Regions from separate parts of the Arthrobacter sp. MDT1-49-2 genome, predicted to be linked through region 3. Evidence: predicted binding sites of a transcription regulator. Region 3 holds the regulator's gene; each other region holds the start of a gene.
The links. Region 3 encodes LexA, which represses DNA repair genes until DNA is damaged. Its sites were predicted from a motif close to TCGAACANNTGTTCGA; they were not measured.

Region 1: AC5RTS_RS00090 (DUF6504 family protein) is a predicted target of LexA. The motif match lies at 1,399-1,414, and genes of this name have one in related genera.
Region 2: AC5RTS_RS11645 (LexA family protein) is a predicted target of LexA. The motif match lies at 2,063-2,078, and genes of this name have one in related genera.

Annotation. Positions count from the first base shown of each region.
Region 1 covers NZ_JBNHFK010000001.1:14,386-18,611, reverse strand. The annotation lists gene AC5RTS_RS00095 (DNA polymerase III subunit alpha) at 1-983, opposite strand, end outside; gene AC5RTS_RS00090 (DUF6504 family protein) at 990-1,301, opposite strand; gene AC5RTS_RS00085 (hypothetical protein) at 1,592-1,996, shown strand; gene AC5RTS_RS00080 (MDR family MFS transporter) at 1,993-3,597, opposite strand; gene AC5RTS_RS00075 (MDR family MFS transporter) at 3,629-4,226, opposite strand, start outside.
Region 2 covers NZ_JBNHFK010000007.1:200,748-204,973, reverse strand. The annotation lists gene AC5RTS_RS11665 (NAD-dependent epimerase/dehydratase family protein) at 1-234, shown strand, start outside; gene AC5RTS_RS11660 (TM2 domain-containing protein) at 276-887, shown strand; gene AC5RTS_RS11655 (hypothetical protein) at 924-1,070, opposite strand; gene AC5RTS_RS11650 (NAD(+)/NADH kinase) at 1,473-1,988, shown strand; gene AC5RTS_RS11645 (LexA family protein) at 2,120-2,539, shown strand; gene AC5RTS_RS11640 (Y-family DNA polymerase) at 2,541-3,839, shown strand; gene AC5RTS_RS11635 (hypothetical protein) at 3,985-4,226, shown strand, end outside.
Region 3 covers NZ_JBNHFK010000004.1:36,579-40,804, reverse strand. The annotation lists gene hflX (GTPase HflX) at 1-130, shown strand, start outside; gene AC5RTS_RS06965 (ATP-dependent DNA helicase) at 123-2,183, shown strand; gene lexA (transcriptional repressor LexA) at 2,343-3,152, opposite strand; gene AC5RTS_RS06955 (LysM peptidoglycan-binding domain-containing protein) at 3,547-3,912, shown strand; gene AC5RTS_RS06950 (histidinol-phosphate transaminase) at 4,192-4,226, shown strand, end outside.

The DNA of each region.
Region 1 (4,226 bases), on a different contig from region 3:
GGCACTACGGGCTGCTTCCAGCCCATATCCCCTACCGGGTCCATCCGGCAGCGGTCCGCGAGCGCCGCAGTGTCGGCCAGCATCCGGGCGGCTGAGCCGCAGCCGGCCTCGGAGCTGATCTCCCGGGCCAGCGCGGTCATCTCCCGTGTCCCCTTGAGCCAGCCCTGCCCGTTGGGCTGGCGGTCCGGCAGCCGGGACAGGGAAGTCAGCGAGCGCGCGGCGTCGAGCACGTCCGCAGTGGCGGCGCCGTCCTCATCGACGTAGCGCACGGCATTGGTCAGGATGGTCGGTACGCGCATCTCGTCAGCCAGGCGGAACATCCGCACCGCGTGGGCGAGGCTGAGGTTCTCCCCGGGCGGAGCCAGGTGCGTGACCACTTCCACGGCGAGCGCCCCGGCAGGGATGACGGAACGCCAGCGGCCGAACAGGGTGCGGGCGACGGCGTAGCTGCGGCTGCGCATGGCCTGGCCGACGTCGGACTGCGGGCCGACCAGGATGGTCAGGACCGGTTCTTCCTCCTCCCAGGGAACGGCACCCGCCTTCGGACCCGTCAGGGCGGGGTTCCCCTCTCCCCCTGCATGGTCCAGGCCGCCCCGCGCATACCGGGCCAACTGCTCCATGGTGACGCCCACGGGCTTGCCGGTCCGTGCCCGGGAAGCCGAGGTGGAGGCATGGGCGGCGGAAATCAGCCGGCACAGGGCGCTGTAGCCCGCTCCCCCGGTATGTCCGCGGGCCAGGACGACCACCCTGCCCGTGACGGTGTTCTCCTTGTCCAGGACCGCGAGATCCACGCCGACGATGGGATCTATGCCTGCCTCCATGCAGGCACGCAGATGCTTGACCGTTCCGTACAGCCCGTCCCTGTCCGTGCAGGCAAGGGCATCGGCGCCGTCCGCGGCCGCGGCGGCTGCCATCTCCTCGGGCCAGGAGACCCCGTAATGCGCGCTGAAGGCCGTGGCGGCGTGCAGGTGGATAAAGCTCATGGGGTCTCAGGCACTGTCCTTCAAAGCGTCATGGATCCGGATCAGGCGCCAGCGGTCAGTGTTGACATGGTGCGAGAGGTCCAGGGTGCGCAGGTCAGAGCGGTCGCTGACCCTCGCCTGGACGCGCCAGATCTCGGTATCCACCAGGCCGGCACCGTGGCCGCGCTCTGCCCGTGCTTCCTCTTCCCACCAGTTGCGGCGTTCATACCAGCGCACGGGATCGGCCCCCACCTTGTAGGTGCGGCCGCCCCATACCAGCCGCAGCGGCTTTCCCGCAGGCGAGCACACCACCTCTATGCCTTCGCTGAAGACACCCATTTCAGCTTCCTTCCCCGCCGGACCCGTGCACACCGCAGGTGGATCCTCGCCCGCAGCCTCCCTCAGGGGGCCAACTGGTTATTAATTGCCAACTAATTCGAACATATGTTCGAACGCTTCCTCTTCAGTGTACGACCGGCGGCTGACAATCGGCACCGCGTCCTGCCGGATCCGGTGTCCGGCCCGCACACACACGCTGCTTCAGCCGAGTCGGGCGGAGAGGCTCCGACAGAACCGCGCCGCTCTGGTGCACACTGGTTCCAGATTCCCGCCCACCGATGGAGTACCTTTTGGATCCCGAAATCCCGTACCGGAACCCGTATGCCGGCACCGAAGAAACAGATACCCCCGACCAGCCCGAGCCCCGGGCGGCACGGCAGCGGTTCAGCAAAGCGGGCATCACCGGCATGGTCATCGTCACCCTCGGCTGGGCCCTGGCACTGTTCCCCTTCTACTTCTGGATCCGCAGCTTAGGCAGTGTCGGCGCCGGCGTGGGAGGCGTTCTTAATCTCATCGGCTTCCTCGGTATTGCCGCCCTGATTGCCTCCGTCGCGGGCTTCACTGCCGCGCTCCGGGCCGGCAATAAGAAGCTGGCCGCCCGGCTGTACATCATTCCCTCCCTGCTGTGGCAGCTCCCCCTGGCTGCGCTGATCGGCTGGACCCTCTTCCTCCTGTCCACTTACGAAGCGACCTAGGCTTCCTCTGCTGCTTCGCGGCGCACCGTGGTGGACAGCGGTACTTCCCGGATAAACAGGCACAGCACCAGGGCGGCTGCCACCACGGGCACGCTCAGCAGGAAAATCGGCGGCAGGGCGTTGCCGAAAGCAGCGGCAATGAAGTCCTGCGCGGGTGCGGGCAGGCCGCGCAGCATCGCCGGACTGAGCGAGTTGATGTCCCCGCCCACCGCAGCTCCGGCCCCCGCAGGCGCCCCGGCCAGCTCGTTGCCCAGCCGGTGGATGAAAATCGAGCCGAACAGGGCAATACCGAAGGACGCACCGATCTGGCGGAAATAGTTCGCCGCGGAGATCGCCGCCCCCATATCCCTGCCGGGCACACTGTTCTGCACAATCAGCACCAGGTTCTGCATCAGCATGCCGATTCCCAGCCCCATCACCAGCATGCCCAGCGCCGTAAAGCTGTAGGGGGTGGTGTCCGAAATCCGCGAGAGCAGCACCAGTCCGGCAATAATCACCGCGCAGCCAAGCACGGGGTAGATCTTGTACTTCCCGGTCCGGGAGATCAGCTGGCCGGTGCCGATGGAGGTGAGCAGCAGCCCGCCCATCATCGGCAGCATCATCAGCCCGGACTGTGTGGCGGTGGCCCGGTTGACCATCTGCAGGAAGGTGGGCAGGTAGGAGATGGTGGAGAACATGGCGATTCCGACGGCGATGCCCACCAGCACGGGCAGCAGGAAGTTCCGGCGCCGGAACAGGGCCAGCGGGAGGAGAGGTTCGGCAGCCCGCCGCTCCACCGGGATAAATGCCCCGGCGGCCGCCAGGGTCACGGCAGCCAGGGCAAGGATCTGCGGGCTGGACCAGGCATACGTGGTGCCGGCCCAGGTGGTCAGCATGATCAGCGCAGCGCTCGCGAGCGCCAGCAGGCCTGCGCCGGCGTAGTCCAGCTTCGGGCGCCTTCCCTTGGGCTTGGGCAGGTGGAGCGAGGTGATGACGACGGCGAGCGCCACCGCTCCGATGGGCAGGTTGATGTAGAACACCCAGCGCCAGGACCAGGCATCGGTGATCCACCCGCCCAGCAGCGGCCCGCCCACGGAGGCCAGCCCGAAGGCGGCACCGATCAGCCCCATGTATTTGCCGCGTTCCCGCGGAGAGACCAGATCCCCCAGAATGGCCTGCGCACCGATCATCAGTCCGCCGCCGCCGATGCCCTGCAGCGCGCGGAAGCCGATCAGCTGGCCCATGTTCTGCGCCAGCCCGGACAGGACGGATCCGGTGAGGAACACCGCAATGGCAAAAATGAAGATGCTCTTGCGGCCAAACAGGTCACCGAGTTTGCCGTAGATCGGCAGGCCTATCGTCGCCGCCAGGATATAGGCCGTGACGACCCAGGACAGGTGTTCCAGCCCGTTGAGATCGCCCACAATGGTGGGCAGTGCCGTGGCCACAATGGTTTGGTCCAACGCTGCCAGCAGCACTGACAGCAGCAGACCGGTGAGGACAAGGGGCAGGTTCCGCTTCGGCACCTCGGCCTCGGCGGTCTCCCCGCGGTGTCTGGGCATGGCGGGAACGGACCGGGGCGGGGCAGCCGCAATACGCGGCGTCAGTGCTTTGTGGGACATAAAAGGACTACTTCCTTGGCTGGATTGCCGCCTACTCCGTCTGCGCCTCCAGGTGGGCGGTTTTGGACAGCGGCTGCTGCACGATGAACAACGTGAGGACAAACGCCACCGCAAGGATGGGCACTCCCAGCAGGAAGATGGGCGGCAGCGCTTCGCCGAAGGCGGACTTGATGAAGTCCTGCGCGGGGGCGGGAAGCCGCCGGATCATCTCAGGGCTGATCGAGTTGGCACCGCCGGACGCAGGGTCCCCTGCCCCGGCGGGCGCGGAAGCCAACCGGTCATTGAGCCGGTGGATGAACAGTGAACCAAACACGGCGATACCCAGCGACGCGCCGAGCTGCCGGAAATAGTTGGCCGTGGACACGCCGGTGCCCATGTCACGGGGCGGGACGCTGTTCTGGACAATCAGCACCACGTTCTGCATCAGTGCCCCGATGCCCAGTCCCAGCACCAGCATGCCCAGGGCTGTGAACGAATACGGCGTCGTGCTGGAAATCCGCGAGAGCAGGAGCAGCCCGATCATCATGACTGCCGAGCCCAGGATGGGATAGATCTTGTATTTGCCGGTGCGGGAGATCAGCTGGCCGGTGCCGATGGAACTGATCAGCATGCCGGCCACCATGGGCAGC
Region 2 (4,226 bases), on a different contig from region 3:
AGCCATTCCGCGGTCTTCGACAACACCAAGATCAAGGCCCTGGTTCCGGACTATTGTGCAGTCATTCCGTTTGTTGCCGGCGCCCGGGAAATTCTGGACTGGTATGACTCCCATCCGCGGGCACGGGTGCCGGACCCGGGCTGGATGGATGTCAGTGACCGTCTGGCCGCGTGGGCCCGCGCCGGCGCGGCCGAGGGCAGGCGGCGGAATGCGTCGCCGGCTACCGGTGTTTGACTGTTAGAGTGCCTGCAAGAGGCCAAATGAAAGGCAAGAGCATGTCGGATAACAACCCGTTTGCGGGACTGGGTGACGGAGCACGATCCGGTTCCGGTCCCGACGGCGACCAGTACGCCTACCCGCAGTCCAACGAACCGCGGCCGGCACCGCGGGCTCCGGAGTCCCCGGCCCCGCAGCAGGCCCCCTATCAGCAGTACCCGAACCAGGGCCAGTACCCGAACCAGCAGCAGGGGCACACCTACCCCGGCCAGCACCAGACGCCGCAGCAATACCCCGGCTATCCCGGCGGCCAGCCGCCGCAGGGGTACCCGAACCAGGTCCAGAATTACCCCGGCCCCGGACAGCACCAGACGCAGCACGGGTACGGCCAGAACCAGTTTGGTCCCGGCCCGTACGGCCAGGGACCCTACGCACAGGGCTACCCGGTCCAGAAGTCCCGGGTAACTGCCGGCCTGCTGGGCGTATTCCTCGGCGCCTTCGGCGTGCACCGCTTTTACCTGGGCCACCCGGGAATCGGTGCTGCGCAGATTGTGACGACCGCGGTTACCGGCGGCTTTGCCGGTGTCTGGGGATTTGTGGAGGGCATCATGATCCTCTGCAACGCCCAGGCCTTCCGCACGGATGCACGCGGCATTCCGCTCAAGGGATAGCGCGACGCGCGGCTGTCCCGTCCGGCGGCGGGACAGCTAGCCCTGCATGTTCCTGCGGTAGCGGTGCTCCAGCAGCAGGCGGGCCCCGTTGACCACCAGTGTTTCGACCGGCACCCCCTGTTCCTCGGCCAGTTCCTCCAGTTCCCGTCCCAGCTTCGGCGGGATCTGTACCTCAATGATCATGGCTTAAATCGTATAGCCGCCGTTGGCCTCTTCCTGACGGAGTGTCCGTCAGCTGCGTCACCACCGTGTGCCGGCGCTCGCCGCCGGGTGTTCCTTCCGCCCCTCCGGCGGGCTCCCAGACTGGCTCGCTACGATGCGAGTGAAGACTCTGAGTAAGGAACCAGGAATGTTGACCGTTGGCATTGCCGCCCACCCGTCCAAACCGATCGCAGAGGCCGTCGCCTCCGTTATGGAGTGGTGTTCCACCCATAATGTCCGTCCCGTTGGCCTGAAGTCCTCAGCCGGGCAGTTGCCAACCTCGGCTTTCTGATCGAGCTGCAGCCGAATGAGCTGGACGGCGCACTGGCACGTATTGTCGACGGCGATTTCTCCATCGAGGCCCACCACGCACTGGACGTCGCAGTGACCGATCCGGATGGTGCCGAGCAGCATCACCTGGTCTTCAACGACTTTGTGCTGACCCGCCAGCCGGGGCAGGGAACCGTACAGGCGGATATGAGCGTGGCGGGCATTCCCTACGGTTTCGTCAAAGCCGACGGAATCATCACCGCCACCCCCGCAGGGTCCACCGCATACAGTTATGCCGCCGGCGGCCCCGTGGTCTCTCCCGCGCTCCCCGCCGTCGTCGTGACGCCGGTGGCGCCCATGGCCGGACTCAGCCGCCCGTTTGTACTCGGCCATGAGGACGGGCTCTCGCTCACCCTGACAGGGCAGCGCAGCACCGTAGCGATGGAGGCCGACGGCGTCCTGATCGGCGCCGCAGGTCCCGGCACCCGGATAATGCTGAAGCTGCGCCCCCACGCCGGCGAAGTCATTCGCCTGGACAAGAGCGGGCATACCCAGCGTGGAATGCTCAAGTTGAGCCTGCTGGACCTGCCGTTCACCCGGGAGCAGCTGGCCGAGCGCTTCGGCCGGTAACCGGGCCACAGTCAAGGCCCGGTCCGGCCGGCCGATCCCCGCCCGCTCCCGGCCGTCCGGTGCTACGCTGGGATTCGAAAGTTTGTTCTAGTTGGATTCTGTTCCAGCCGGGTAAGGGTCGGAGGTCGGGCATGGCAGTGTTCTCAGCGGACCGCTCCCGCAGGACGGCGCCTCCGGCGGAGTCCGACGCCGCAACGGCCGCCGGGTTTCCCAGCCCCGCGCGTGACTATTTCGACGGCCGGATCGACCTCAACCGGCACCTCATCCGCGATCCCACCTCCACCTATGTAGTACGGGTGGAGGGCGATTCCATGGCCGGCACCGGCATCTGCAGCGGTGATGAACTGATTGTGGACCGCTCGCTCACCCCGCGGGACGGCGCCGTCGTTGTTGCCGTGGTGAACGGAGAGCTGGCGGTGCGCCGGCTGTTGCTGGACGGCGGCCGGATCGCGCTGCGGGCGGACAGTCCCGGCTACCCGGATATCGAGGTGGCCGAGCCCTCGGAACTTCAGGTGTGGGGCGTCGTGACGCGGTGCCTGCACCATGTCTGACGTGCACGGGAGGCCGGGATCCGGTGAACGGATCGCACTGGTGGACGTCAACAGCTTTTACGTCTCCTGCGAGCGTGCCTTCGATCCGAAGCTTGCCGGTGTACCTGTGGTGGTGCTCTCCAACAATGACGGCTGCGTGGTGGCCCGCTCGGATGAAGCCAAGGCGCTGGGCATCAAAACCGGCACGCCCTGGTTCCAGCTCGCCGAATCAGCCCCGCAGGTGGGCCTGGTCCAGCGCTCCAGCAACTACGAACTCTACGGCGACCTGAGCTCCCGCGTGATGGAACTGCTGGGCCGTTATGCCCTGTGGCAGGAGGTGTACTCCATCGACGAGTCCTTCCTCGGCCTGGCCGGCACCCCCGCCGAACTGGAAACGCAGGGGGCCACCATCCGCACCGCCGTCGCCCGGCACACCGGCCTGCCCGTGTGCGTCGGCATCGGCAGCACCAAAACCCTGGCGAAATTCGCCAACCGCATCGCCAAGCAGAACCGGCACCTGCGGGGCGTCTGCAACCTGGACACCATGGACCCCGCCGTTGTGGACACCATCATGTCCCGGGTGCCGGTCACCGGACTGTGGGGCGTGGGCTCCCGGCTGGGAACCCGGCTGGCGGCACTGGGCATCGAGTCCGTGGCAGACCTGCGGGCCGCGGACCCGGCAATGATCCGGCGGAAGTTCTCCGTCATCCTGCAACGGACGGTGCTGGAGCTGAACGGCACCTCGTGCATCCCGCTGGACGACGAGCGTGCGGACCGCAAACAGCTCATCTTTTCGCGCAGCTTCTCCACCCCCGTGACCACGCTGGCGGACATGCGGCAGGTAATGAGCATCTACGCGCAGCAGGCCGCTGCCCGGCTGGAGCGCGAGGGCCAGCAGGCGTCCGTCCTGACCGCTTATGCCGGCACCTCGCACTTCAGCACCTCCGCGGCGTCCTTCCCGTCCGCCACCGTCCGGCTGGCGGCCCCGACGTCGGACCCGGTCCTGCTCAGCCGGGCGGCGGTCAACGCCCTGGACGCCCAGGTGGTCGAAGGCGTGCCGTACACCAAGGCCGGCGTGATGCTCACCGGGCTGGAGGCGGCCGGAGCACAGCCTTTGTTCGAGGAATTCGTCTCCGCGCAGGAACGCCGGAACCTGGGTGAGCTGCTGGGCCGGGTGACGGACAAATACGGTGCGGCGAGCATCGGCCTGGGCCTGGCCGGGATGGCAACCGCCAAGCCCGAGTGGACCATGTCCCGCAAGTACTCTTCCCCGCGCTACACCACCGAGTGGAGTGAGCTGCCGGTGGTGAAGGCACTCTAAGCGGATACCTGCGCCCGTGCGTCCGTACAGGTAGCGGCAGTTCCCTGACAGCGCCGCCCTGTGCGGGGTAGCCTGCGGTCCGGGAGCGGTACGGACCTTCATCCGCGCGGGTGCTCCCGTCTCGCAGCCATCCCCGGGGGTACACATGGAGATTTTCTGGCCCGGCGCCGTCATCGGCCCGGTAGTGATGCTGCTCTGCCTTATCGGCTTCAGGAAGCGCGAGGCGCTTGCCCGCGGGTTCTTTTCCGGGCAGGAGGCCCTCCACGGAACGCAGCAGGCCAACCGCATTATGGGCGACCCCGCGGCACGGCCGGGCAGGCTCACTGCTCCCCTGCTGGGCGGCATGGGACTGGGCGCGGTGCTCTTTGTCCTCTCGGTCACCGGCGT
Region 3 (4,226 bases):
CGTCTCCCGCCTGCACCAGCAGGACGCGGAAATCCTTTCCATGGAGCACGGCGAAACGGGAACCCGGCTGCACGTCATGGTTCGCGAGGGCCTGGCCGCAGAACTGGAGCCCTTTGTCGCCCATGCGTAAAAAGGGGGATTCCCAGGGGCCGGAGGAGGTCCTGGAGCTGCTGGACACGGCGGTTTCGGCCATGGGCGGCCAAAACCGCCCGGGCCAGCATGAGATGGCCCGTCAGGTTGCTGAGGCGATCGAGACGGGCGATCACCTGCTGGTCCAGGCCGGCACCGGCACCGGTAAATCCCTCGCTTACCTCATTCCCCTGATTGCCCACGCGCTCGAAAGCGACAAGCCGGCGCTGGTTTCCACCGCGACGCTTGCCCTGCAGTCCCAGATTGTGGGGCGGGACCTGCCCCGGCTGCTGAAGACCCTTGAGCCTAAGCTGCCGCGCGAGGTGGACGTGGCGCTGCTCAAAGGCCGCAGCAACTATGTCTGCGTCCACAAGACCGGCGGCGGTTTCCCGGATGAGGACGACGACGCCGGCACGCTCTTTATGCTCGGTGAGGACCAGGCGGTGACGCACCCTGCACCCGCCGGCGGGCCGACGTCCGCCCTGGGACGCGACGTTGTCCGGCTGCGGGAATGGGCCCAGGAAACCGAAACCGGTGACCGGGACGAACTCCTTCCCGGTGTCAGTGACCGCGCCTGGCGGCAGGTCTCCGTGACCTCCATGGAGTGCCTGGGAGCGCAGAAATGCCCGGTGGCCGAAGAATGCTTCAGCGAACGGGCGCGGGCCAAGGCGGCAGTGGCCGACCTGGTGATCACCAATCACGCCATGCTGGCCATTGCAGCCTTTGAAGGCCTGGCCGTACTGCCCGACTACGACGTAGTGGTCATCGACGAAGCACACGAACTCCAGGACCGCGTCACCGGAGCCGTCACCGGACAGCTCTCCGGCACCCTCATCGCCGCAGCCGTGGCCGCCGCCCGCAAACACACCTCCGCGACCCTGGAACCGCTTGCTGCCGCCGGCCGTGCGTTCGACCAGGTCTTCGCGCCGGTGCCCTCGGGCCTGCTGGCCGGAGGTTTGTCAGAGGACCAGGAGATGGTGCTCGGCCATGTCCGCGAATCCACCCGGACGGCCCTCTCGGATTCCAAACCCGAAGGACCGGACGCGGTGGACGGCGGCCGGCAGATGGCCCGCTCGCGCCTGCTGGCCGTGCAGGAAATGTGCGAACGCATCCTCGATGCCGGCAATTCCGGCGAGGTTGTCTGGGCATCACGGACCAGCACCTTCTCCCCGGGGGCCGGTTACACCGCGCCCGAAGAGGATTCGCCGCCTGTCATCAACGTGGCCCCGCTGTCCGTGGCCGGACGGCTGCGTGAGGGACTCTTTGACGGGCATACCGTGGTCCTGACCTCGGCCACCCTCGCCATTGGTGCCGAGTTCGGCCCCGTGGCCGGTGCCCTGGGACTGGTAGGCCCAGGTGCGCCCAAATGGACCGGTACCGACGTCGGCAGTCCCTTCGACTATCCGCGGCAGGGTGTCCTGTACGTCGCGAAGGACCTGCCCAAACCGGGGCGTGGAACCTCCCCTGAGCAGCTCGACGAGATCGAGGCACTGATCAAAGCCTCCGGCGGAGGTGCGCTGGGCCTGTTCTCCTCGCGCAGAGCAGCTGAGGAGGCGGCCGAGGCGCTGCGTTCCCGCGTGGATTTCCCCATTCTGTGCCAGGGGGAATCCACCATGTCCGCCCTGGTGAAGCAGTTCGCGGACGACGACGAAACCTGCCTGTTCGGCACCATGTCCCTCTGGCAGGGCGTTGACGTTCCCGGTGCCTCGTGCCGGCTGGTGATGATGGACCGGATTCCGTTCCCGCGGCCCGACGATCCGCTGATGACGGCGCGTACCCGCGCCGTCGCCAAGGCGGGCGGCAACGGCTTTATGAGCGTGTCCGCCACGCACGCCGCCGTGCGGCTGGCGCAGGGTGCCGGACGGCTGATCCGGGCTTCCGGAGACAAGGGTGTGGTGGCGGTGCTCGACTCACGCCTGGCCACTGCACGGTACGGCAGCTTCCTGCGGGCGGCGCTGCCTCCGTTCTGGGCAACCACCGACCGCACCGTGGTGCTTCAGGCCCTTCAGCGGCTCGCGGGTCAGCCGGCAGATGCCGGGACGGGACGCAGCTAGGCCAGCCTGCGGGCGCTGCCACCGGGGACGCCGGACTGAGCCATAGGCAGCCACCCGTAAAGCAGCCGCTCATAAAACGACAGCACTCATAAAACAGCAGTGCCCCGGCCGGAAGCCGGGGCACTGCTGTTTGTTCCGGTGTTGGTCCCGGAATGACGCTTAGAGGGAACGCATCACCGAGACAACTTTGCCCATGATGGTCGCTTCGTCACCCAGGATCGGTTCGTAGCGGGTGTTCTGCGGCAGCAGCCAGGTGTGGCCGTTGCGCTGCCGGAACGTCTTGACGGTGGCTTCGTCCTCCAGGAGGGCGGCCACGATGTCACCGTTTTCGGCGGTGGGCTGGCGCCGGACCACTACCCAGTCGCCATCGCAAATGGCCGCATCGACCATCGAGTCACCGGCGACCCTGAGCATAAACAGGTCCCCGTGGCCCACCAGCTGGCGGGGGAGCGGAACCACTTCCTCAACCTGCTGATCAGCAAGGATGGGGCCGCCTGCTGCGATCCGTCCCACCAGCGGCACCATGGCCGTATCGATCGCCGTGGTGAGGTCTGCCGCAGCACCTGCGGACGCGGACCCGGCAGGACCGTTGACCGTTCCGTCCTGGGCGGTTACCGGGCTGGAACCGGTGCTGCCGGTCGCCTTCGCGTCCGACGTGTTGCCGTTCCGTGAGGAGGCGGCGTCCCGCAGGAGCAGCGGAACCAGGATCTCCATGGCCCGGGGACGCTTGGGATCGCGGCGGATGTAGCCGAGTTTCTCCAGCTGGCTCAGCTGGTGCGTGACGCTGGAGAGGCTGGCCAGACCGACAGTGTCTCCGATTTCGCGCATCGAGGGCGGGTAGCCGTTGGCGCTCACCGACCGCTGGATGGTTTCCAGGATCTTCGTCTGGCGCGCAGTCAGGCCCTTGGAACGGCCTGCCGGCGCGGCAGGGGGAGGCGTGCTGCCATTGGAAACAGTCCTGCGTGCCACGTCGGCTTCCCTTCACGGACGGCCCGCAGGTGCGGACCGGTTGGTTCTGGCGGTCTATCTGTTGTGTCTGGTGTCTTCCGGTTGGTGCTGCTGTCCGGCTGACCGTTTTGTCAGAGGCGGATGGTTAGTTGGTTCCAGCCGCTTCCCGATGGGTTCAACGCTAGGGGAGTGCAGCACCTTTATCAAACATATATTCGAGCGAGTCTCGACATTGTTCGTAGATAAGTGCTAGAAATGTTCGAGTACAACTTAGAACATACGTTCGAGTACGGCCCGCCGACACCTCGGTGGTCCCACCAGATGTTCGAATGCACTTTCGAGCCACAGCGCTTCCTCCCGTGCTTGCGGGGGCGCGGCGCGGCCGTTCGGTGCTTCGGACCGGAAAGGTATTGACATGTCAGTACATGTACTTCCCTCGGTTCCTTCGGCAGCCGCACCCGTTTCATCCGATGCACCCCTGCGGCTTACCCGCCGGGGCCGGCTTCTCCTGGTCGGGGCACCCCTGATGCTGACCACGGCCGCCCTGCTGGTCTTTGTCGGATTCTTTACCGCTCCGGCCATGGCATCGGGCAACTCCCCGGAGCAGACCCGTACCATCCAGGTGGCTGTTTCGAACGGGGATTCCCTGTGGTCGCTGGCCACGGAGTTCGCTCCTGAGCGGGATCCCCGGACGGTGGTTGCCGACATCGTGGAGCTGAACAATCTGGACGATGCCACCGTGCCGGCCGGGCGCCAGCTCTACATCCCGGTGGCGCGCTAACCTACCGGACACCCCGGTGCCCACGCACGGTGACGAGCCCATGTGCGCTGACCAATCCACCCGCGCTGACCAATCCACCCGCGCTGGCCAGCCGCACGCGCGCTGACGAAAAAGAGCCGCCCGCTGCCTAAGAACGCCGTCCGTTGCCGGCGCCGGACGCAGCTTTCCACATGCAGGGACCAGCCTCCGCGGGGGTACCGGTCTTCATGGAGGGACTTAGTCGCTGTGGAGATGGCCTCGGATTCCGGAACTGTCCACGCCGCGCCTTAAGCTGTAGTGGTGAGTGAACAGCTGGAAAACCTGAACCGACTTCC